One region of the Lysinibacillus sp. YS11 genome, then DNA from elsewhere that is predicted to be linked to it. Evidence: riboswitches for the same ligand, from Rfam matches in the RefSeq annotation. Region 1 holds a riboswitch; each other region holds the start of a gene.
The links. Region 1 has a riboswitch for cobalamin ahead of LBYS11_RS02655 (ABC transporter substrate-binding protein). Riboswitches for the same ligand answer to the same signal wherever they lie in the genome.
Positions count from the first base shown of each region.

Region 1 (7,304 bases):
TGTCAGTTACTTTGCTATTCAGCGTATTGGAGCGATCGTTGTGCCAGTCAATGCGAAGTTTACATTGCAAGAAGTAGAGTACGTGGCGCAGCATGCAGAGGCGAAGGCAATTGTCGTACATGAGGTTATTTTTGCAGCAGTTGAACAGCTAGCCGGTATTCCGTTAAAAATTAAAACAGGTCAAGAAAAAGTGGGATGGCATCAGTATGAATCAATGCTTCAAAATGCTAGTACACAAACAATTGATTGTCAGTTACAAGAGGATGACCCTTCCACGATTTTATATACATCTGGCACGACAGGAAAACCAAAGGGTGTGTTATTTAGCTACCGTAATATTTTAACAGTGGCGCAAATGATAGCTGTTGAAATGGAGGTAAAGCCTGAGAGCCGTATTTTGCTTATGATGCCATTAACACACTCTGCACCATTACATTTATTTTTAATGGCGGGTGTATTGGTAGGCTCAACAAATGTATTAACACCAACTTTTACACCCGATTTATTCATTGATTCCATTGAAAAGGAGAAAACAACACATTTCTTTGGTGCACCTGTTGCTTATTTATTAACGGCACAACTGCCAAGGCTACATTCGGCAGATTTGTCTTCTATGAAATGGTGGGTCTATGGTGGGGCACCGTTATCTCAAAGTGAGGTTCGGTTCATTCAGCAGGCATTCCGCACAAATAATTTGACTTGTGTATATGGATTAACAGAGGCCGGTCCAAGTGGTTCATTATTATTTGGCAAGGAACATGAAGCAAAGGCAGGAAGTATTGGTCAGCGGGCGCCACTTGGTACAGAGTTGCGTATTGTGAATGACAGTGGAGAAGATGTAAATGTAGGCGAAGTGGGGGAAATTGTCTTGTTGGGTGAGGGCAACATGCTCGGCTACTATAAGGATGAAGTAGCTACTAATGAAGCCTTTATTGATGGTTGGTTAAAAACAGGAGATCTAGCTCGCAAGGATGAAGATGGTTTTATTTGGATCGTAGATCGTAAAAAGGATGTCATTATTTCGGGAGGTGTCAACATTTATCCGAAAGAAATTGAAGATTGTTTATTGAGCTTTGAAGGTATATTCGAGGTTGCGGTAATTGGTGTACCACATCCGCAATGGGGGGAAACTGTAAAGGCGGTGTATTCTGCTAAACAAGACATCCATGAGGAATCTTTGAAAGCTTATTTAGAGGAGCATCTTGCAAAGTTTAAAATACCACGTATTTTTGAAAAAGTAGAAGCGCTACCACGCAATGCATCAGGCAAAATATTAAAACAAAATTTAAAGGGGCAAGAGGTGAGATAGCATGAAAGTATTACAACAAGAAGCAATGCGTACTACGAACTTTTTTACTGAAGATGACACGCTTCAAAAAATAGTAGAAATGATGTTAGATAAAGAGTTTTTATCCTATGCCCAACGAGAGTTAACAGATTTTGGTGAGCTATGTGCAGGTGATATTGATACGAGGGCAAAGCATACAGATCGACAGGGTGAGCCTCGCCTTCAAAGATATGATGCCTATGGTGAAGAGATATCGGAGGTTTGGGTTAATGATGGCTATAAAAAAACGATTGAAGAGACATATAATACTGGGATTGTAGGCTATGTACACAAGCATATTCCGCAGCTAGGACACAAGGGGAATTATGTTTATAGCTTTGCACAAGGTTATTTGCTATCACATGCAGAGCCCGGTTTTTATTGTCCGGTAACATTGACAATGGCAACTGCCTATCTATTAGATCATTATGCAGATGAAGAGGTAAAGCAGCGTTTTTTACCACATGTGTGTGCAACAGGTGACACAGATTTATATGAAGGTGCGACCTTTTTAACAGAACGTCAAGGGGGCTCTGACGTAGGTGCAAATGTGGTGGAGGCGAGAAAGGATGGCACTGCTTATCGTCTATATGGTGAAAAATATTTTGCATCAAATGCGGGCATGTGTGGTGTAGCGATGGTATTGGCACGTCTAGAAGGTGCGCCAGCAGGTTCCAAAGGCTTAACATTGTTTGCAGTTCCTTGGCGCAAAGAAGATGGAACAACAAATCATCTACGTATTCGCCGACTGAAAGATAAGCTAGGCGTTCGGGCAGTTCCCTCTGGTGAGGTAGAATTTGATGGTACACTTGCCTATGTTGTAGGGGAGCAAAATAAAGGGATTTATTATATGCTAGAAGCACTAAATCTCTCTAGAATTTGTAATGCAGTCGCTTCAATTGGTATTATGCGTCGCGGCTTCTTAGAGGCAAAACATTATGTAAGCAATCGACATGCATTTGGCAAGCCCTTAACACAGTACCCTATGATTCAGGATACTTTAGGGAAATTTGCAGCTAAGTTGCACGTGGAAGTAGCGACAGTTTTTGACCTTATCCAATTATACGATAAAGTGACAAGTGGACAGGGAACTCAGCAAGATCTTATTATGAATCGTTTATATATTGCCATTATGAAAAAGGAAACAGCAGAGCAAGCTGTTCATTATGCTAGTGAGGCAATTGAATTACACGGAGGTAATGGCTATATAGAAGACTTTGTAACGCCCCGCTTATTAAGAGACGCCCAAGTGTTAACGGTGTGGGAGGGGACGGCTAATATTTTGGCCTTAGAACTCATTCGTTTAGTAGATAAGTTTCATGCTCATGAACTGTTTGTACAGGAGATGGAGGAACGATTAGACAAATTAGCTGACAGCTCACTAGTACAAATCGTTAAAGAACAATTGGCGAATATGTCTGTGAAACTGCAAATTTTTAGCGCTTTAGACGAGGCAACGAAAACTTTTGAAGCTAAAGGTATGGCGGAAAAAATGGCTCACCTTTATGAAAGTGTCATAGCGGTTGAGTGGGCACATAAATTTGGTGGGAAATATGAAAAACTAGCAGACGTTTATTTAGAGCAGACATGGTCATTAAGAGAAATGGGTGCTCAAATGAAAACAGTCCAATACTTTTCTGAAATTGTATAATGGCCGGGGAGTCGTCTTGAATGGAGGCGACTTTTTTCATTTTCATGTATAATGAAATCAACTGAATATTATAAAGGTTCTTTACTTAAGTAAAGTGAAAAGGGAAATCGGTGTAATTCCGATGCGGTCCCGCCACTGTAAGTGTGAGTTTTTTCAAATGATGCCACTGAAGATTTCGGGAAGGCTTGAAAAATCGCAAGTAGCACTAGCCAGGAGACCTGCCTTTATAACGACATGACAACCTACGAGGATAGGGTGGTGGATTTTGTATCAGTTTTTTTGGTGCGATTTTGCCCCCTCATCGATCAAAGATGAGGGGTTTTATTTTGATGTAGAATAAAGCGAAATGTCGCACGGATCAACGAAGGAGGATTCACATGAAGAAATTTTGGAAAATAGGATTATCAGCATTTTTAGCAGTAGGCTTGCTAGCTGCTTGTGGGCAGGAAGCAAAAGATAACAAGCCATCTAACGAGCAGCAAACACAGCAAGAAACAGCACAGGTGGATGAAGCAACATTCCCAATGACGATAACAGATGCCCTTGGTAAGGACATTACACTTGAAGCACCTCCTGAGAAAATTGTTTCACTTATTCCAAGTAATACTGAAATCCTTTTTGGACTAGGTTTAAATGATGAAATAGTTGGTGTTACGGACAACGACGATTATCCGCCAGAGGCAGCTGAGAAGGATAAGGTTGGCGGTATGGAATACGATATTGAAAAAATTATTGCCTTAAAACCAGATATCGTTTTTTCACACGAATCTAGCATGTCTCTTTCAGAAGAGGCTATTGCACAGCTTGAATCAGCAGGTTTGAAAGTATTTGTTGTAAAAAATGCACAAGACTTTAATGAAACATATACAACAATTGAGCAACTTGGACGTGCTACAGGGAAATTACCAGAGGCAGAAAAAATTGTCGCTAATATGAAGGCAAAAGTAGAAGAAGTTTTGTCTAAAGTCAAGGATGTTGAACCCAAAAAAGTGTTAGTTGAAGCATCAGATGAGCCAGATATTTATACAGCTGGCAATGGTACATTTATGAACGCGATGCTTGAAATGATCAATGCAGAGAATGTAGCTGTAGATGGCGATAATTGGTATAAAATTGATGCAGAACAAATTATCGCAAAAAATCCAGATGTCATCGTGGTGACATATCATTATGTACCAGATATTTTAACGAAAATACCAAAACGTGCGGGCTTTGATACGATTAATGCCGTAAAAAATAATGCGATTGTGCAGGTAGATGAAAGTACGACAAGTCGTCAAGGGCCACGTTTAGCTGAAGGTCTAGAAGAATTAGCAAAAGCAATCTATCCTGAGGTATTTAAGTGAAAAAAATAGCACTAGCCTATACATTAACATGTACGCTTCTTCTTATTAGCATCTGGTGTGGCGTAGCGATAGGCTCGGTTCATATTCCATTAGAAGTATTGTGGAATAAGGCGGTTGATGAAACAGCCGCCAATATCTTTTGGAAAATTCGTTTGCCTCGCGTGTTATTAGCGGGACTAGTAGGCGCATCTCTAGCTATTGCTGGAGCAGCTTTCCAAGGTTTATTAAAAAATCCATTAGCAGATCCATATACACTAGGGGTTTCATCAGGGGCTTCTGTTGGTGCTGTTTTAACGATCTTTTTTAGTATTTCTATACCTGTTGTCGGTTTGTATGCGCTGCCAATCTTCAGTATGATTGGTGCTATCATTACGATGGTAGTTGTTATGAGCTTTGCTAGACTCGTAGACCGCTCATTAAAAATGGAAACGTTGATATTAACAGGTGTTATTTTTAGTTCTTTTTTAGGTTCCCTTATTTCATTAATGATTGCCTTATCTGGTGAAGAATTACGTCAGGTAATAGGCTGGCTACTTGGTTCTGTTTCGATGCGTGGTTGGCCATATGTCCAAATGATCATTCCTTTTGTGATTGTTGGTTCAATTATGCTATGGACACAAAGACGAGAATTAAATGTCTTGTTGTATGGTGAAGAGCGAGCAAAACATTTAGGTGTTAATGTAAAGCGCAGTAAATATTTGATATTAGCAGGTGGCTCCATGTTAACTGGAGCGGCTGTAGCGGTTTCTGGCACAATTGGCTTTGTAGGATTAGTGGTGCCGCATATGACAAGGATGATTTGGGGTTCTGATCATCGCCACTTATTACCATTATCTTTTTTCAATGGTGCAACATTACTCATTATTTGCGACTTAGTAGCACGAACAATCATTGTGCCAAGAGAGCTACCAATTGGTGTTATTACGGCATTTATTGGAGCACCTGTTTTCTCCTATATTTTTTATAAGCAGCGAAGAAGCAAGGGGGTACGGGCATGATTGTTGTTGAACATCTATCAGGTGGCTATGAAGATGTACCAATCGTCAGGGACATTAGTTTTACTGTTGAAAAAGGAAAAATTCTTGGCATTCTAGGGCCGAATGGTAGCGGGAAATCCACATTATTAAAAGTAATGAGTGGTATTTTACCAGCTACTGCTGGAACCGTCTCGATTGATGGACAAAATATTCTTTCTTATAATGCTCGTGCTTTGGCGAAAAAAATGGCTGTATTACCACAGCTTCATGCAAATGCTTTCTCGAACAGTGTGAGAGAGGCAGTTTCACTGGGGCGCTACCCGCATCAAACAGGCTTTTTCTCGAGTTGGTCTGCACAAGATGAGAAGGCAGTTCAACATGCAATGCTTCAAACAGGTGTAAAGCGATATGAGCATACACCGATGGAATTTTTATCTGGCGGTGAACAACAAAGAGCTTTTGTTGCACAGGCATTAGCTCAAACAGCTGAAATCTTACTGCTGGATGAACCAACGAATCATCTTGATATTGCACACCAACGTCAAATTTTAGATATGGTTCGGAAGGAAGCCATGGAGTGTGGTTTAACAGTCGTTATGGTACTACACGATATGAATTTAGCCTCTCTTTATTGTGATGAATTATTGCTGATGGAAAGCGGACAAATGAGAGCACTTGGTGCACCACATGAAGTATTAATTGCCTCCCAAATTGAAGAAGTTTATCAAGCACGGGTGACTACATATGCTCACCCTGAAATACCAAAACCTCAAATTACAATGATGCCCGCAGCTACAGACTATCAGCAGCGAGCTGTCATCAAAAAAGAGCACTTTACGATAACTGAACAATATATCCAACTTCAATCAGAGCTTCCTCTGAAGACCGTATCTTCTGCAGTTCATAACCCAGGTATTGGCTGGCATAATTGCTTATTAAATCGCTCAGTTCCTGGTGATTATGTCATTAGCGATGTGAAACGAGAAGTTAAAGAATTTTTAAAAAGGGAAAATTTTTCATCTACAAATACTGTTGTTATGCTAACAGCAGTACCAACAGCTCTAGTGGCCATCAATGAATTTTCAGCACCTTTTGGCAGTATAATCGTAGCTGTAACAGCTGGTGTAGGCAATGCAGTTGATGTATCTCGAGTACATGAAAGACAAGATGATCCATATATTGGTACTATTAATACATGGGTTATCGTTAATGGTTGTTTATCGGAAGAGGCATTTTTTCAGGCATTGATGACAGCAACTGAGGCAAAAACAAAGGCGTTGCAATCAGAAAATATTCGTGATGAGCGGAGTGGAACAATTGCAACAGGTACTGCTACAGATAGTCTGTTAATTGCTGCAACTCAAAAAGGAGAAGAAATGCTGTATGGTGGCCCAATTACGGAAGTTGGTAAAATGATTGCAAAGGGTGTCTATGAAACAACAGTTCAGGCGATTAGGAATTATAAAAACCAGTTTTAGGAGATGAGAGAAATGAAGCTTTACACGAAAACAGGCGATACGGGGAAAACAAGTCTTATTGGAGGACGGGTTGATAAAGATAGTTTACGTGTGGAAACATATGGGGCAATTGATGAATTAAATTCCTTTATTGGGAAGGCCGTAAGTGAATTAGATCAAGCGCTTTTCAAGGATATTTTAACAGACCTAGAGACAATTCAGCATGAGTTGTTCGATGCTGGTGGAGACCTTGCTAATGTGATGAAAGAACGTCATTATAAATTAACAGAGCAACCGATTGAAGTACTTGAAGCTCGTATAGATGCTTTATCAGACGAAGCGCCACCTTTACAACGTTTTATTTTACCAGGAGGTGCACCAGCAGCGGCAACTTTACACATTGCACGCACGGTTGCACGCCGAGCAGAGCGTGAAATGGTGACACTTATGAAAGAAGTTGAAGATGTACCAAAGGTTGTACAAAAATATTTAAATCGCTTATCGGATTATTTATTTGCAGCTGCACGTGTTGTGAATGCTCGCTTA
Region 1 is NZ_CP026007.1:566,269-573,572, forward strand. It holds gene LBYS11_RS02645 (class I adenylate-forming enzyme family protein) at 1-1,309, shown strand, start outside; gene LBYS11_RS02650 (acyl-CoA dehydrogenase family protein) at 1,311-2,978, shown strand; cobalamin riboswitch at 3,036-3,219, shown strand; gene LBYS11_RS02655 (ABC transporter substrate-binding protein) at 3,356-4,324, shown strand; gene LBYS11_RS02660 (FecCD family ABC transporter permease) at 4,321-5,322, shown strand; gene LBYS11_RS02665 (adenosylcobinamide amidohydrolase) at 5,319-6,779, shown strand; gene LBYS11_RS02670 (cob(I)yrinic acid a,c-diamide adenosyltransferase) at 6,792-7,304, shown strand, end outside.

Region 2 (7,304 bases), 1.1 Mb from region 1:
CAATGATTTAAATCATCTAAGGCAAGAGCGTAAGGAGTTTTTATCGAGTATTGCACATGAGCTTCGTACACCGCTAACTTTTATTAAAGGCTATACAGACATTCTTGCTAAACGGGATTTAACAGGGCAAGATCGTCAAAAGTATTTAGCTATTATAATAGAAGAAACAAATAGACTTTCTAGATTAATCAAAGATTTATTTGATTTAGCGAAAATGGATGAAAACTCATTTGTAATTGAAAAACATTGCTTACATTTAGAGCCGTTTTTTACAAGCATTGAAGAAAAATTAAGTCCCGCTTTTCAAGATAAAGGTATCTATTTAGTTGTACGTTGTGATAATGGCTTAACACTATGTGCAGATGAAGCAAGACTTGAGCAAATTCTGATTAATCTATTAAATAATGCATTAATCTATTGTGCACCAGGAGATATGACTACAGTCACTGTAAAACAAGACAGTGGAATTTTAAGCATCATCGTTGAAGACACAGGGAAAGGAATTCCAAAGAAGGATTTACCGTATATTTTTGATCGGTTTTATCGAGTGGAAAAATCACGTAGTCGTGCTTTAGGTGGATCTGGACTTGGGCTTGCTATTGTCAAGGAGCTAGTACAAGCACATGGGGGAGAAATAAAGGTTAGAAGTGAAATAAATAAAGGGACTACTTTTGAATTATCATTTAAAGGAGTAGAAATGAATGAAAACGATTTTATGCATTGATGATGAACCAAGAATGTTAGATTTATTAACCCTTTATTTGGAACCACTATTTAATTGTAGAGCAATGTCTTCTATACAAGAGGCATTGGATTTTTTAGAAGAAGAGCATGTGGATTTAGTTCTTTTGGATATAATGATGCCAGAGATGGATGGGTGGCAGGTTTGCCAGGAAATTAGGAAGTTTTGGGATGTTCCTATCATTATGCTTACTGCAAAAGGAGAACACGCTGATATTGTAAAAGGTTTAAATCTTGGTGCTGATGACTACGTTTTAAAGCCTTTTGATGAGGAAGAATTGTTAGCACGCATACATGCTGTATTAAGAAGAACGATATCTGAAGAAAAAGTGATTAACTTTGAAGGGCTTTGTTTAGATAGAGAGTCCTTTGAAGTATATTTTCAGCATAAGGCAATTCCATTAACACCAAAGGAATTTGCCATGCTCGCCCTATTTTTAGATTATCAAAATAGAGCATTTTCTAGAGAACACCTTATACATGCCGTTTGGGGATATGATGTAACGATTGAAGATCGTACCATTGATTCACATGTACGTAATTTACGAGAAAAATTAAGAAAAAGTGGTTTTCCGGCGGATGATTACTTGCAAACCGTTTGGGGCATCGGCTATAAATGGCATAAGTCTGCAAAGAGAAAGCAAATGGAACATAAAAGCTAGAAATTAACCTCTACCAGAATTGAAGGTAGAGGTTATTTCTATTATTTTGGACTAAGCTCTTCTTCTGTTACCCATTTATGATTTGTTACAGCTTCACCACTTGTAGTGGAAGTATAATCAACCATATATACAGTTGTTTGCACAGCCTCGTCAATAAGGACAGTCGCATTTTCCATACCTTCCATATGTGTTGCGTCCGTTTTTACTTCTGTTCCAGGAGCCAGTGGTGCTTCTTGTGGGTCAATTAATTCTTCATGAATTACCCACTTATGCTTTTCTATTCGCTTTCCACCAGTTGTAGGCTCATAGGAAATAACATAGGCAGTTGTAGTATAGGCACCTACTATTGTTGCTTCGGCCCCTTTCATACCTTCCATATGTCCATCTGTAATAATGGCTGTGCTTCCTATAGGAAATTTCGGATTTTCAGCTTTTTTTAACGTTACTGGTACTTCGCCAGAACTTGAATGGTTCATTGTAGAATGATCCATTTCTTCAGCAGCTTCATTAGAAGTGGACGCAGGATTTGTTTGATCCTCTGTACAAGCCGATAAACTAATTAGAGCGACTACTGATAATAGTCCGACTGACCATCTTTTATTGAATTTCATATGATATCCTCCTCACTATGTGCTCCTAATGTAGCAAATAAATGTGCAGAAACGATGGATATAACCTATGAAAAACATTTCTTTAGTCTGGCGGGGAGATATGCTATTGAATAGGCATGATCTTCAATGTTTTTTGTAATCTATGGGCGAAGATACCAGCAAAAATAGCTAAAATAATATCTTTTGGTAGTGGAGGAATCATCCAAAGCCAAGCGAGCTTATATGAAAAATTCTCTGGCGCACTTGCCCATAGCTTATAGGCAAAAAACATCCAATTTGTTCCTATCAAATAATTTATAGCCGTTGCTACCAAAGCAGCTACGATAAAACTTTTCTTTGTTCCGCTTCGTTCTACGATTAACCCCGCAACAAATGCCGCAAATATAAAAGTAATAATAAACCCAAAGGTAGGGCTTAAAATTTGGCCAATTCCACCCCCGAAACGAGCAAAGACAGGAGCTCCTGCCAATCCTACGCACATATAAATTGTGCAGGCAAGCGCACCTTTTCTACTACCAAGAATAAGCCCTGCTAAAATTGCAAAGAAGGTTTGAAGCGTAATGGGTACACCACCAACTACCATAAAAGGTGCAAAGGAAGTGATATTAGCACCCACCATCATTAACGTTGTAAATAATCCAATGTAGGTAATGTCAACAGTTCTTAACTTATGGTGACTATGTTGTGTAACAGTTGCCATGATTTCACCTCGTTTTATAAGTTATTACTGCTAGTGTAAAAAACGAATGTATTTGTGTCAACCTTATTATTTAAATAAGTTAACTCAATTGTTGGATTAAATTGAAGTAGACTATCTATCTATAAAAATGTATGATAGAACCGTCACAATTTTATAACTTCAAATACTATTGGTGTGACATTTTGAATGTCACTTAAAAGGGAAGTCGGTGGAAGTCCGACGCTGTCCCGCAACTGTAACGAGGAATCCTATAATATGATTTGCCACTGTTTAAGAATGGGAAGGCAATTATAGGATAGTGAATCGAAGCCAGGAGACCTGCCATTTAGTAATACCTGTAATGCCCACGAGGATGCAAGCAATTACGGACAATAGCTGGATATTTTTCTGACTTTGTTTAATCTTGGGTATTTCTATGCGCATTTTCGCATGGGATACCTTTTTTTATTGCTTCATTCATCAATATTCAGTAGGAGTTTAAAACAGATGAATAAAAAATTTATGTTATTTTCCTTCGTACTTTTCATGGTATTAATTGTTTCAATGACCTTTGCTGTAATGGTTGGCTCAGTTTCAGTTACACCGTTATATGTATGGAAAGTTATTCTTTCTAAAATTCCTTTTATACAAAATTCGATCGAGCAAGATTGGAGTCGCTCTCAGGAAATCATCATCTGGCAAATAAGAGCACCTCGTGTTTTGCTAGCTGTGATAGTAGGAGCGGGGTTAGCTATTGCAGGGGCAGCCATTCAGGCACTAGTACGTAATTCTATTGCAGACCCGTATATTCTAGGGATTTCTTCAGGGGCAGCTGTCGGAGCTACTTCTGTGATTATTTTAGGAGCCTTTTCATTTTTAGGTATTTACGCTCTTTCAATATCCGCATTCCTCGGTTCATTACTTGCCATTGCACTTGTCTTTTTCTTATCACGTGTTGGGGGGCGTGTCTCTATTTTCCGCTTGCTATTGGCAGGCATGGCTGTGTCCTTTATCTTAACGGCTATCTCTAACTTTATTTTAATGATGTCAAAGCAAGAAGGGGCCTTAAAGGCTGTTATGTTTTGGATGCTAGGTAGTTTAGCTGGAGCCAAATGGAATAATATTGTGATTCCAGCTTTCGTATTCTTGGTTGTATTTGGGCTACTGTGGCTACACTATCGCAATTTAAATTTATTATTACTAGGAGAAGAGGCGGCAGTGACATTAGGCGTTAATCTTCAGCAATTCCGTATTCAGTTAATACTACTAGTATCTCTATTAACAGGTGTGCTTGTCGCAGTTAGTGGTTCTATAGGATTTGTGGGATTGATTATTCCCCATATTGTGCGTTTAATTGTGGGCTCAAACTATAAATACGTAATACCTATCAGTGCTTTAATAGGTGGAATATTCTTAGTGTGGGCAGATGCCTTTGCTCGAATTATTATTGCTCCTCAGGAAATGCCAATTGGTATTATTACAGCTTTTTGTGGAGGACCATTTTTCATTTGGCTTCTCCGTCGTAACAACTATTCTTTCGGTGAAGGAGATTAACTTCCATGACATTAGAAGCGAAAAAAGTATCATTCTCCATTTACGATCAGCGTATACTGCATGATGTAAGCATTCAAATAAAAGAAAAGCAATTTGTTGGATTAATTGGTCCTAATGGGAGCGGAAAATCAACATTGTTAAAAAATATGTATCGTCTCCTAAAACCTGAAAGTGGATCGGTAGTATTAAATGAGCAAGATATATTAAAGCAATCAAGCAAAGCAATTGCGAAAAATTTGGCTGTTGTAAGCCAAGAGACACCCGTATTATTTGATTTCACTGTGCATGATCTAGTCAGTATGGGAAGAACCCCACATAAAAAGCTGTTAGAGCTTGATCAAGAGAAAGATTTTCAAATTGTTAAAGAGGCTCTTAGGCAAACGGGCATATCGCATTTAGAGAAACGAAGCTTTAGTTCACTTTCTGGTGGCGAGAAAAAACGTGTCATGGTTGCAAGGGCACTCGCTCAACAAGCACAGATATTAATATTAGATGAGCCGACGAATCATTTAGATATTCAACATCAACTTCAACTTATGGATTTAATTCAGACTTTGCATTTAACCGTAGTAGCAGCTTTACATGATTTGAATATTGCTGCTATGTATTGCGATCAAATTTACGTTTTACAGCAAGGGCGAATAGTTTGTCATGGTACACCAGAGGAAGTACTTACGCCAACAGTGCTGCAAGATGTATTTGGTGTTTTTGCGGATATTCAAATACATCCAATGACAGGGAAGCCGTATCTTACATATGTTCCTGAACAGTTCACGAAGGGGTTTAGCCAAATATAGAAAAGTGTCATCTTCTATTAGATACATAAAACATCCTTTAAGGAGTGACTGTATGCAAATAGCCTTTACGAAAATGCATGGTATTGGCAACAGCTATATCTACCTTGATCTTTTCCAACATGATTACAAGGAAGATATCTTTTGTGAATTGGCTCAAAAAATGGCCAATGTCCATACTGGTATTGGCTCAGATGGATTGATTATTATCCAACCCTCTAAAATTGCTGACTGTGGTATGCGTGTATTTAATAAAGATGGATCTGAGGGGACAAATTGTGGTAACGGTCTTCGCTGTGTTGCTAAGTATATTTTTGAACGTCACATTGTACGACAAGAGCTAATTACGATTGAAACGAAATCCGGGATTATGCTGGCACAGGTAGTGGTGCAAGAAAATCGTGTAATAGAAGTGATTGTCGATATGGGCAAACCTCTCTTATTGCGCAAAGACATTCCGATGTTAGGAAACCCAAATGAGCTTGTCATCAATGAGATATTTCCTTTACCCCAACAATCTCTTTTGGTAACTGCTTTGTTTTTGGGCAATCCGAATACTGTAGTTTTTGTGAATGCGATCGAGCAAGCACCATTAAGAACATTAGGCGGTATTATAGCAAACGATATGAGATTTCCTTATCGTTGCAATGTTGAGTTTGTAGAGGTTGTTCATGAGAAGGCATTAAAATGCTGCGTTTGGGAACGAGGTTCGGGTATAACAGAGGCATGTGGGACAGGTGCTTGTGCAGCGGTAGTGGCTGCTATATTAAATGGTTTTTGTCAGAAGGGAGAAGAGATAGTAGTCCAACTTAGTGGCGGTGACTTAGTCATACGATGGGCTGACAATGATCATATCTGGATGCGTGGACCTGCAGAATTTATCGCGGATGGTATTTATGAATTTTTATCTTAATTACTCCCATTCTTCGTCATGCCATTTTAAATAAGATGAATACAGGACGCCTCCGATTTAAGAGTGGCGTCCTATATTGTAAAGCCATTAAGATACTGCTTTTAAGCCTGCTACACCTACGATAATTGCTATGATACTGATAATACGTGATAGATTTTTGGATTCGCCAAAGAAAATGATATTTACGAGTACAGCTCCAACAGTACCAATTCCTACCCAAACAACATAGGCAATACTTAACTGCAAATAGTTGAAGGATGCATATAAAAGGGCAAAGGACACACCAAAACCACCAATATATAACATTAAGTTTCGTAATGTTTTATGCTGACTATAGAAGCGTAAGCCAATCACACCTATAATTTCAGACAATGCAGCTAAGATAATAAGTACCCAACCCATTATACATTCTCTCCTTTCGTTTGCACCTGCTCTTTAGAGGAATTATCCGCTAATTTTAGACCAATCACACCTAATAATAAAATAATCATGAACAGTCCTTTAATGGCATTAAATTCTCCTTCGAAAATGAAAATATCCATTAATGTGGTACCGATTGCACCTGCTCCGGCGAAAATAGCGTAGACTGTACCAGTAGGTAAGCTCTCACAAGCCTTCGATAAGAAATGAAAATCTATAGCAATGATTGTCACAATAATTATCCAATGCCACCATGAGCTTGCTACGTTAAAGCCAAATACCCAAAGCAATTCAAATAAACTTGTTAAAACGACGTACATCCATTCTTTTTTCATCAATAAAATCCTTTCTATTAGGTAATATAATGACTGACATTCAGTCATTTTCAGGATAAAAGAGAACGTCACTTTTATGGGTGACGTAGGCCAAGTGCGTGAGATAGGAAGTCTATAAGCTCAAGCTTGAGCAATTTCATTGTTTCGTCCTTGCTATCATCAAATAAATAAATTTGTTCAGCAGCAGATTCAATTAGACCAATCATCAGTTTAGCAGAACGTGTTGGGTCAATTGAATCACGTATCATTCCCTGTTGCTGGCCAGATAATAAGAAATGACTCATCCAGTCATAATAGGGTGCATATATATTTTCCCATTCTTTTAAATGCTCAGTTTGCGCAATACCTGCATAAATAAGTGCAACGATATCTCCATAATCTTTCGTGATTAAGAAAACCATTTCCACAACCTCTTCAAGTTGCTGTTCAAAGGGCTTATGACTTGAAATACCTTCATCTAAGGTAGCAATAATTCTTTCTACCATATTTTTTGCAATAGCAGGCATCACAGAAAGGCGTGATGGGAAATAAAGATAAAATGTTCCTTGAGCGATCCCAGCAGCTTTAACGATATCTGAAACTTTTGTTTTTTCTA
Region 2 is NZ_CP026007.1:4,054,393-4,061,696, reverse strand. It holds gene LBYS11_RS20365 (sensor histidine kinase) at 1-724, shown strand, start outside; gene LBYS11_RS20360 (response regulator transcription factor) at 702-1,403, shown strand; gene LBYS11_RS20355 (YdhK family protein) at 1,445-2,014, opposite strand; gene LBYS11_RS20350 (biotin transporter BioY) at 2,118-2,714, opposite strand; cobalamin riboswitch at 2,868-3,055, shown strand; gene LBYS11_RS20345 (FecCD family ABC transporter permease) at 3,201-4,247, shown strand; gene LBYS11_RS20340 (heme ABC transporter ATP-binding protein) at 4,253-5,044, shown strand; gene dapF (diaminopimelate epimerase) at 5,097-5,954, shown strand; gene LBYS11_RS20330 (DMT family transporter) at 6,042-6,356, opposite strand; gene LBYS11_RS20325 (DMT family transporter) at 6,356-6,709, opposite strand; gene LBYS11_RS20320 (TetR/AcrR family transcriptional regulator) at 6,784-7,304, opposite strand, start outside.
Region 2: another riboswitch for cobalamin. It lies ahead of LBYS11_RS20345 (FecCD family ABC transporter permease); the one in region 1 lies ahead of LBYS11_RS02655 (ABC transporter substrate-binding protein).

Region 3 (7,304 bases), 2.2 Mb from region 1:
CATTGACATGGATAGGCTCTACATCACCAATCCCGCTATTTGGGTAGAAATATAAATCAAAGGCATAGTCGTATTTGTCAGCGCCTTTTAATGTTAATTGAGCATATTCATTTTCTTCTAAATCGACTTTATACCATTTCTTTTCGTCTTGCTGTTCAAAAGCACCCTGTTCTGTATTTAGCTTATTTTTAGCAAGGATCTTGGCGTTCTTAATACGATCTTCCTTTGTCTCTGAATAATGCTTAGGCAATTTATTTAAATCAAATTGTAATGCTTTTACAGGATCAACTAATCCGTGACCATAAGTAAGATCATAGCCTTTCTCGCCCAAATCTTGTGCGGTCATTTCTAAAATCGCTTCTATTTGATGCGGTTTTAAAGATGGGTCTTTGGATTTAAGAAGAGAGGCGATACCTGCCACGACAGGAGAAGCCATGGATGTTCCACTAAACTTGACAAAAGATGATCCTTTCTTCGCATCATGAACGGTACTATAAATGTCTTCACCTGGTGCAACAATATCCACAGATGGTCCGTAATTGGAGTAGCTCGATAGTTTGTTACGTTCGTTTGTTGAACCAACACTAATGACACCTTCGAAAGAAGCGGGGAAGGAATATTCATCTGTCGATTCATTTCCTGCGGCCGCCACAATTGTAATCCCACTATCAATCGCTTTCTGCACGGCTTCCTTCATCAGGGGAGATTCACCATAGCCTCCTAGACTCATATTAATGACGTCAACGCCCTGCTCAATTGCATAAAGAATACCCTGTGCAATGATGAAATCATTAGCACCTTCTTTGCCGTTAAATACATCAATTGGCAGTAACTTTGCATTCGGATTAATCCCATGCCCACCTACGCCATTATCTTTTGCTGCGGCGATAATACCTGCCACATGTGTTCCGTGATCGCCTGAATAGGTAGTATTAGCAGGTGCTGCTGCATTATAGGGTGGGAGTACTTGTGACTTTAGATCGGGGTGTTTAAAATCTACACCAGAATCAATGACAGCAACTGTGACATCATGGTTGCCTGCTAATTCTAGTGCCTTATCCATTTGCAGTAAGTTTAAATGATACATCTCTTGTTTTTTAGGATCAGCTTCTTTATTAAAAGAATGATAGATGTAACTAGGAGATACACTTGATATTCCGTTTTGCTTTAAATAGTAAGAGACGGCTTTTTCGATCGATACGCCCTTATTTAGTTGTACAACATCATACCCTAATGAAGGAATGGAGCGGATGACCTTGGAGCCAATTTTTTTATGTACGTTTTTATCAAGACCTGAATGCTTGATAACAATTGTATCCTTACTCATCCATTTTTCTTCATTCTTCTCTGTTTGTTTCGCACTGTTTGCCAGCATGTTTTTCGCTTTATGCTGAGGTGCCTCAGCAAAGGCAGAAGCAGCAGGAACCATGAGTGCAGCAGATGCTACAACAGCGACTGATTTTTTATACCAACTTTTCAATTGTTATCTCTCCTTGGTGTTATAAATTAAATCTCGACTATATTAATACGGACAAAGATTAGAAAAGTTTCGTAATGGAGGAAAATTTTTCTTTGCTATTTTAACTTTTGGTAGGTATAACGAAAAAACCAAGCCTTGTTAAAAGCTTTAGATCTGTTCTATTAATTGTTGTAGCTCCTGCTTGGAACGAGGGATGTTGATATTTTCCTGCAATAGCTTCTTTTTTTGCAAAGCTATGACCATTTCAAAAATCCATGGACGTTCAAGATGCGCGCGATGTAACAATTCGTCTTCATAAAACAAGGTGATTGGATCACCGTTATAAATAATTTTTCCAGCCTCCATAACAATGATTAGATCTGCCCATTCATAGGCGAGAGGTATGTCATGGGTTGCTAGTAAAATGGATCTCTCACCATCATCTAATTTGGCTAAGTATTGTAATACTTGTGTAGCATAATAATTATCAAGACCGGCTGTTGGTTCATCTAACAAAAGGACAGAGGGCTCCATCGCTAAAACACCTGCCATTGCTACACGTTTTTTCTGACCTACGCTTAAAAAATGAATGGGTTTATCAAGCAAATCTTCCACTTCGGTTTGCGCAACGGCCCATGCTATTTTTTCTTCCGTTTTTTCAGTAGACCAGCCGAGATTCAATGGGCCAAATGCTATATCTTGCTTGACGGTCCCTGAAAAAAGCTGATGATCTGCATTCTGAAAAACAATGCCGACTTTTTGGCGTAGGGCCTTTAAAGCTTTTCGACTATATTCCAGATCGTTGCCTTCGAATACAATCGTCCCAGCTGTAGGTTTTAAAATACCGTTAAGATGCTGAAATAAAGTCGATTTTCCTGCGCCATTATGTCCGAGTATGGCGATTTTTTTACCTTTTGGAATGTCTAATGTAATATCTGACAACGCCTTCGTACCATCCGCATAGGCATAAGATAATTGGTTGAGTTCAAAATAAAATGCTGTCATGTAAAATACCCTCCATATACGATGAGGACTAGTAAAATAGCTGCCATGCCTAGCCAATTTTTCTTGCTATAAGAGCCCATCTCTTGCCAGTAGACGGCATCGCCTCCACGTGATTGCATGGCATTGTTGAGCTCTCGGCTACGCTGAAACATTTCCACAAATAATGCCACAATAAGCATGGAGACAGAGCGTAGCCATTGCATCGGTGAATGATAGCCAAGACGTGCTTGTTGGGCGAGATGTATATTTTGCATACTTTCTAAAAACATAAAAATAAAACGATAGGTTAGTTCGACGAGCTCCACTAATAAAGAGGGGAGTCGCCATTGTCGTAGCACATAACATATTCCTTGTACGGAAGTGGTTAGAATTAAAAAGTATAAACAACTAATGCTTCCAAGGACAATAAAGAACAGCTGTTGCGCTGCTAACACACTTGCATTCCCAATAAAGACAGTCCAATTCCTAAATGTAAACGACCAAATATGGGCAGGGAGTGCATTCGTTGATGATGTAAAGGAAAGTAAAATAGATACGAGACTTGTTAATAAGAAAAAGCTAGGTAGCAATAATAATTTGCCGTAGTATGCAAGCGGAATTTTTGCACCTAAAATGATAAAAGCACTCATTACAAAAAATGTAATGAGTGAAAGTCGTTCATCTCTCATGATGAGCGTTATGAGAAGTAGTCCAAGTGAAAATATCATTTTTTCTAGCGGATGAACGGACGCTAGCTTATTCAGATAGGCATACTTATCAATGAGTAACATAATGGTTAACCTTCTTTGTGTTTGCCACGCATATAGCCGATGAAGTAGCCAATAAAGCCAGCTCCTATAGCTGCCTGTAGCACGAATAATAAGCTTTCGATTTCACCACTTGGTGGCTCCCATAGACTTTCAAACCATGGTTCATATTCCGCATTGATTTCACCAATAGCTGCTTCTGCTTCTCCATCAGCACCACCAAATTCAGCACCTTTTTGTATGAATAAGGGAATGATGGCTAACAACACAACAATTGCTAATAACAATAAATTTTTTTTCATTTGTTAATGTGCCTCCTTTGTTGAGAAAACACGTAACGTTTTTAATTCGCTAACATTGTATTTTTTCAAGAAATTCATCACAATGACCGTTAAAATTCCTTCACTCACTGCTAAAGGAATTTGAGTTAAGGCAAAAATACCTGCAAACTTTGTAAAGGATGCCATAAAGCCTCCAACCTCTGAAGGAAAGGCTAGTGCTAGTTGTACAGAAGTCACAATGTATGTACCTAAATCACCAAGCATAGCTGCAAAGAATATGGCTAGTGAAAATGACAACCCTACTTTTTGAGCCCCTTTAAAGACAAAGTAAGCAATAAAAGGACCAACAATAGCCATAGAAAAGGCATTAGCCCCTAAAGTTGTAATTCCTCCATGAGCTAATAATAAAGATTGAAATAATAAAACGATTGTTCCAATTACACTCATTGCTAGAGGGCCAAAGAGTACTGTCCCAAGTCCTACACCAGTTGGGTGAGAGCAACTACCTGTAACTGAAGGGATTTTTAGGGCGGATAGCACAAAGGCAAAGGCTCCTGAAAGCCCCAAAAGCATTTTTGTTTCAGGATTTTCATCAATGGTTTTTCGAATAGAACGCAATCCTAGAATGATAAATGGGATAGAGATCACCCACCAAAAAATAGCCCATTCGATTGGTAAAAAACCTTCCATGATATGCATGGCAAAGGCACGTTTTGGCACGATTAAAAAGGCCAGTAAAAAATAACTAAGTTTCCACCATGATAATTTCAAAAAGCTTTCCTCCTAACTATTTAATAGATTTTTAGAATATTGCGTGCGTAATTAAAAAAAGCACTTCTCCTTAGGTGGAAAAGTGCATAGCTAAAAAAGCAAATAACAGTCTCATCTGCTAAGCCGCACACCTATCCTCGTAGGTTGAAACGATCACTTATTTTTCGGCAGGTCTCCTGGCTCTAGTTCAATGCTTTATAGGTCTTCCCATCCGTTGGACAGTGACATATTCTATAAAGCTCCCTATTACAGTGGCGGGACCGCGCCGGACTCAAACCGGCTTCCCTTTTAAGCAAAATGACAAGCACTTTGCACCGAAAAACATTCAAATTGTGAGATTTCACGACAAAGTGTAACATGAATTTCCATAAATATGCTATACCTTTTATGAAATTTTTTAAATTAAAGGTCAACGGTGAATATTCTGATAAAATTTTGTGCGCAAATTATATAGATTGTATAAATTTCATACCTAGTTCCATTCAAAATTGATAAATTTGTCATAAATTTTTAAAGAAATATTGAAATTTTAAAATAATAAGATATGATAAAGACAGTTTTCTATTTAAAATTCTACTAAAAATTTCATATAAAACGTCAATAAGTGCTCGAATAGCTCGAGATAATAGGGAAATTGGTGAAAATCCAATACAGCCCCCGCTACTGTAATAGCTGATGAAATCGCAAAGCCACTGGTACAAACTTGGGAAGGTGCGACAGTAAAATGAAGCTTAAGTCAGGAAACCTGCTTATTTGATTGTGCATGCAAACTTTTCGGAGGGAGAAGTTGAAGCGAAAGCGGGTACCTGTATTTCATTCTATTCGTTTTTATTTGGCTTCTACAAAACCTTTACTCTTCGTTATAGAGTAAAGGTTTTTCTTTTTCCAAAAAGCAAATGAGGGGAGACAGAAGATGACAACTTGGAATTTAGAGGGGATGAAAACACATCTCTTTATTTGCAATGGCAGTAGCTGCATGAAAAAGGATGGGGAGGAAATTACCTTAGCCATTCGAGATGAGATACAGCGGCAAGCACTCGATCAGGAAATACATACGACAAGAACGCGCTGTAATGGACGCTGCAAGGATGCTTGTGTGGTAATCGCTTATCCTCAAGGAAACTGGTATCGTGTGCCATCAACAGAGCATGCTAGAACACTAGTACAAGATTTACATCATGAATCCTTATACAACGAACATGTCTTTACACTTCGTGAAGGTACATTACAGCGTACTGCTCAAACAACTGCCATTAAAGGGATCGAAAAGGTGAAAGAGGGGTAACAACATGGCGCAAAAAGGAAAAATTTTCGTAGTAGGCTTTGGACCTGGAGATTTTAAGCATATTACGACACGTGCAGTAGAGGCTTTACAACAAAGTGATATGATTATAGGCTATAAAACCTATGTAGAGCTGATTCAAGATTTAGTAAGTGCAAAATCGATTGTTAGTACAGGCATGACAGAAGAAGTGTCGCGTGCACAGGAAGCCGTTCGTCAAGCCGAAGCAGGGAGCATCGTCTCAGTAATTTCGAGTGGTGATGCAGGCGTCTATGGCATGGCGGGTTTAGTCTATGAGGTGTTAATTGAGCTAGGCTGGACAGAAGCAACAGGAATTGAAGTAGAAATTGTTCCTGGGATTTCTGCGATTAATTCATGCGCTAGCATACTTGGTGCACCTATTATGCACGATGCTTGTACAATCAGTTTGAGTGACCATCTAACACCTTGGAATTTAATTGCAAAGCGTGTCGAGGCAGCTGCAATGGCGGACTTTGTCATTGCTTTATACAATCCTAAAAGTGGACGTCGAACAAGACAAATTGTCGAGGCTCAACGAATACTCTTAGAATATCGTTCGCCAGACACACCAGTAGGGCTTGTGAAAAGTGCCTATCGAGAACGTCAAGAAGTGACCATGACAACACTAGCAGAAATGCTAGAACATGATATTGGTATGTTGACAACTGTCATTATCGGGAATTCGTCAACATTTTTCTATGACAATAAGATGATTACGCCCCGCGGTTACCAACGTAAATATACCCTGGGTGAAGAGAAACAGCCATTACGTCCACATCAACGTTTACGCGAAGAAAATGAACCTTGGGCAATGAACCAAGAGACGGGAACAGCGCGAAATGACTTTACGGCTGACCCTAATGCAGGGCGCTTTAATAAACCCAGTATAGCCGTTACGCCAAAGCCGAAAAAAACAGCTCTTGAAATGGCTACAGCGGCACTTGCAATGGTAAAAGGGACAAGCGCAGTCAAAGTAACACCGAAGCTTGTACAGCAAAAAATAGAATCTATTTTTGAATTAGCAGTAAGTCCTGGTGTAGCCAATAAGTTTTTTACTCCCCAGCAAATGATGACGTTAGCGGAGGTCGTTGGGGATGAGGGGACGATGGAATACACACCAGATCATCAAATTCATTTGAAAATACCAACGACTGCCCCTGAACAGATCACAGAGAAATTACAGGAAGTAGGGTTTTTATTAGCCCCGATTGGTGATGTGTTATCACTGAAGGCTTGTGATTTTTGCTACGGTGAAAAGGCTGATTCAATACCATATGCAGAGGAAATACAAGAAAAACTAGGCGGTATGTCCTTACCGAAGACATTAAATATTGGCTTTAATGGCTGTGGTATGGCCTGTTATCGGGCTGTATTTGATGATATTGGCATCGTCTACCGCAAAAGTAAATTCGATGTCTTTATTGGAGCAAAACCAGTCGGTCGTACAGCACACGCAGCACAGCCTGTTGTAGAAGGGCTGGAGCCTGAGCAACTGATTCCACTCATTACAGATATTATTGAAGAATATAAAGCAAATGCTCATCCAAATGAACGCTTGTTTAAATATTTTAAACGTGTGAAAAAGATACTGCATTTTACGTATCAAGATATGTCTTCCAAAATAAAAGTAGAGCCAGCTCCGTGCGGCGACTAGTAAGGAGTAGAGAGATGAAAGCTATTTTATTTGTCGGCCATGGGAGCCGTTTAGCAGCAGGAAATGATGAGGTTCGTACATTTAT
Region 3 is NZ_CP026007.1:2,789,396-2,796,699, reverse strand. It holds gene LBYS11_RS13910 (S8 family peptidase) at 1-1,480, opposite strand, end outside; gene LBYS11_RS13905 (energy-coupling factor ABC transporter ATP-binding protein) at 1,628-2,464, opposite strand; gene cbiQ (cobalt ECF transporter T component CbiQ) at 2,461-3,234, opposite strand; gene LBYS11_RS13895 (energy-coupling factor ABC transporter substrate-binding protein) at 3,240-3,512, opposite strand; gene LBYS11_RS13890 (energy-coupling factor ABC transporter permease) at 3,516-4,262, opposite strand; cobalamin riboswitch at 4,411-4,596, opposite strand; cobalamin riboswitch at 4,848-5,030, shown strand; gene LBYS11_RS13885 ((2Fe-2S) ferredoxin domain-containing protein) at 5,176-5,547, shown strand; gene cobJ (precorrin-3B C(17)-methyltransferase) at 5,552-7,219, shown strand; gene LBYS11_RS13875 (sirohydrochlorin chelatase) at 7,234-7,304, shown strand, end outside.
Region 3: another riboswitch for cobalamin. It lies ahead of LBYS11_RS13885 ((2Fe-2S) ferredoxin domain-containing protein); the one in region 1 lies ahead of LBYS11_RS02655 (ABC transporter substrate-binding protein).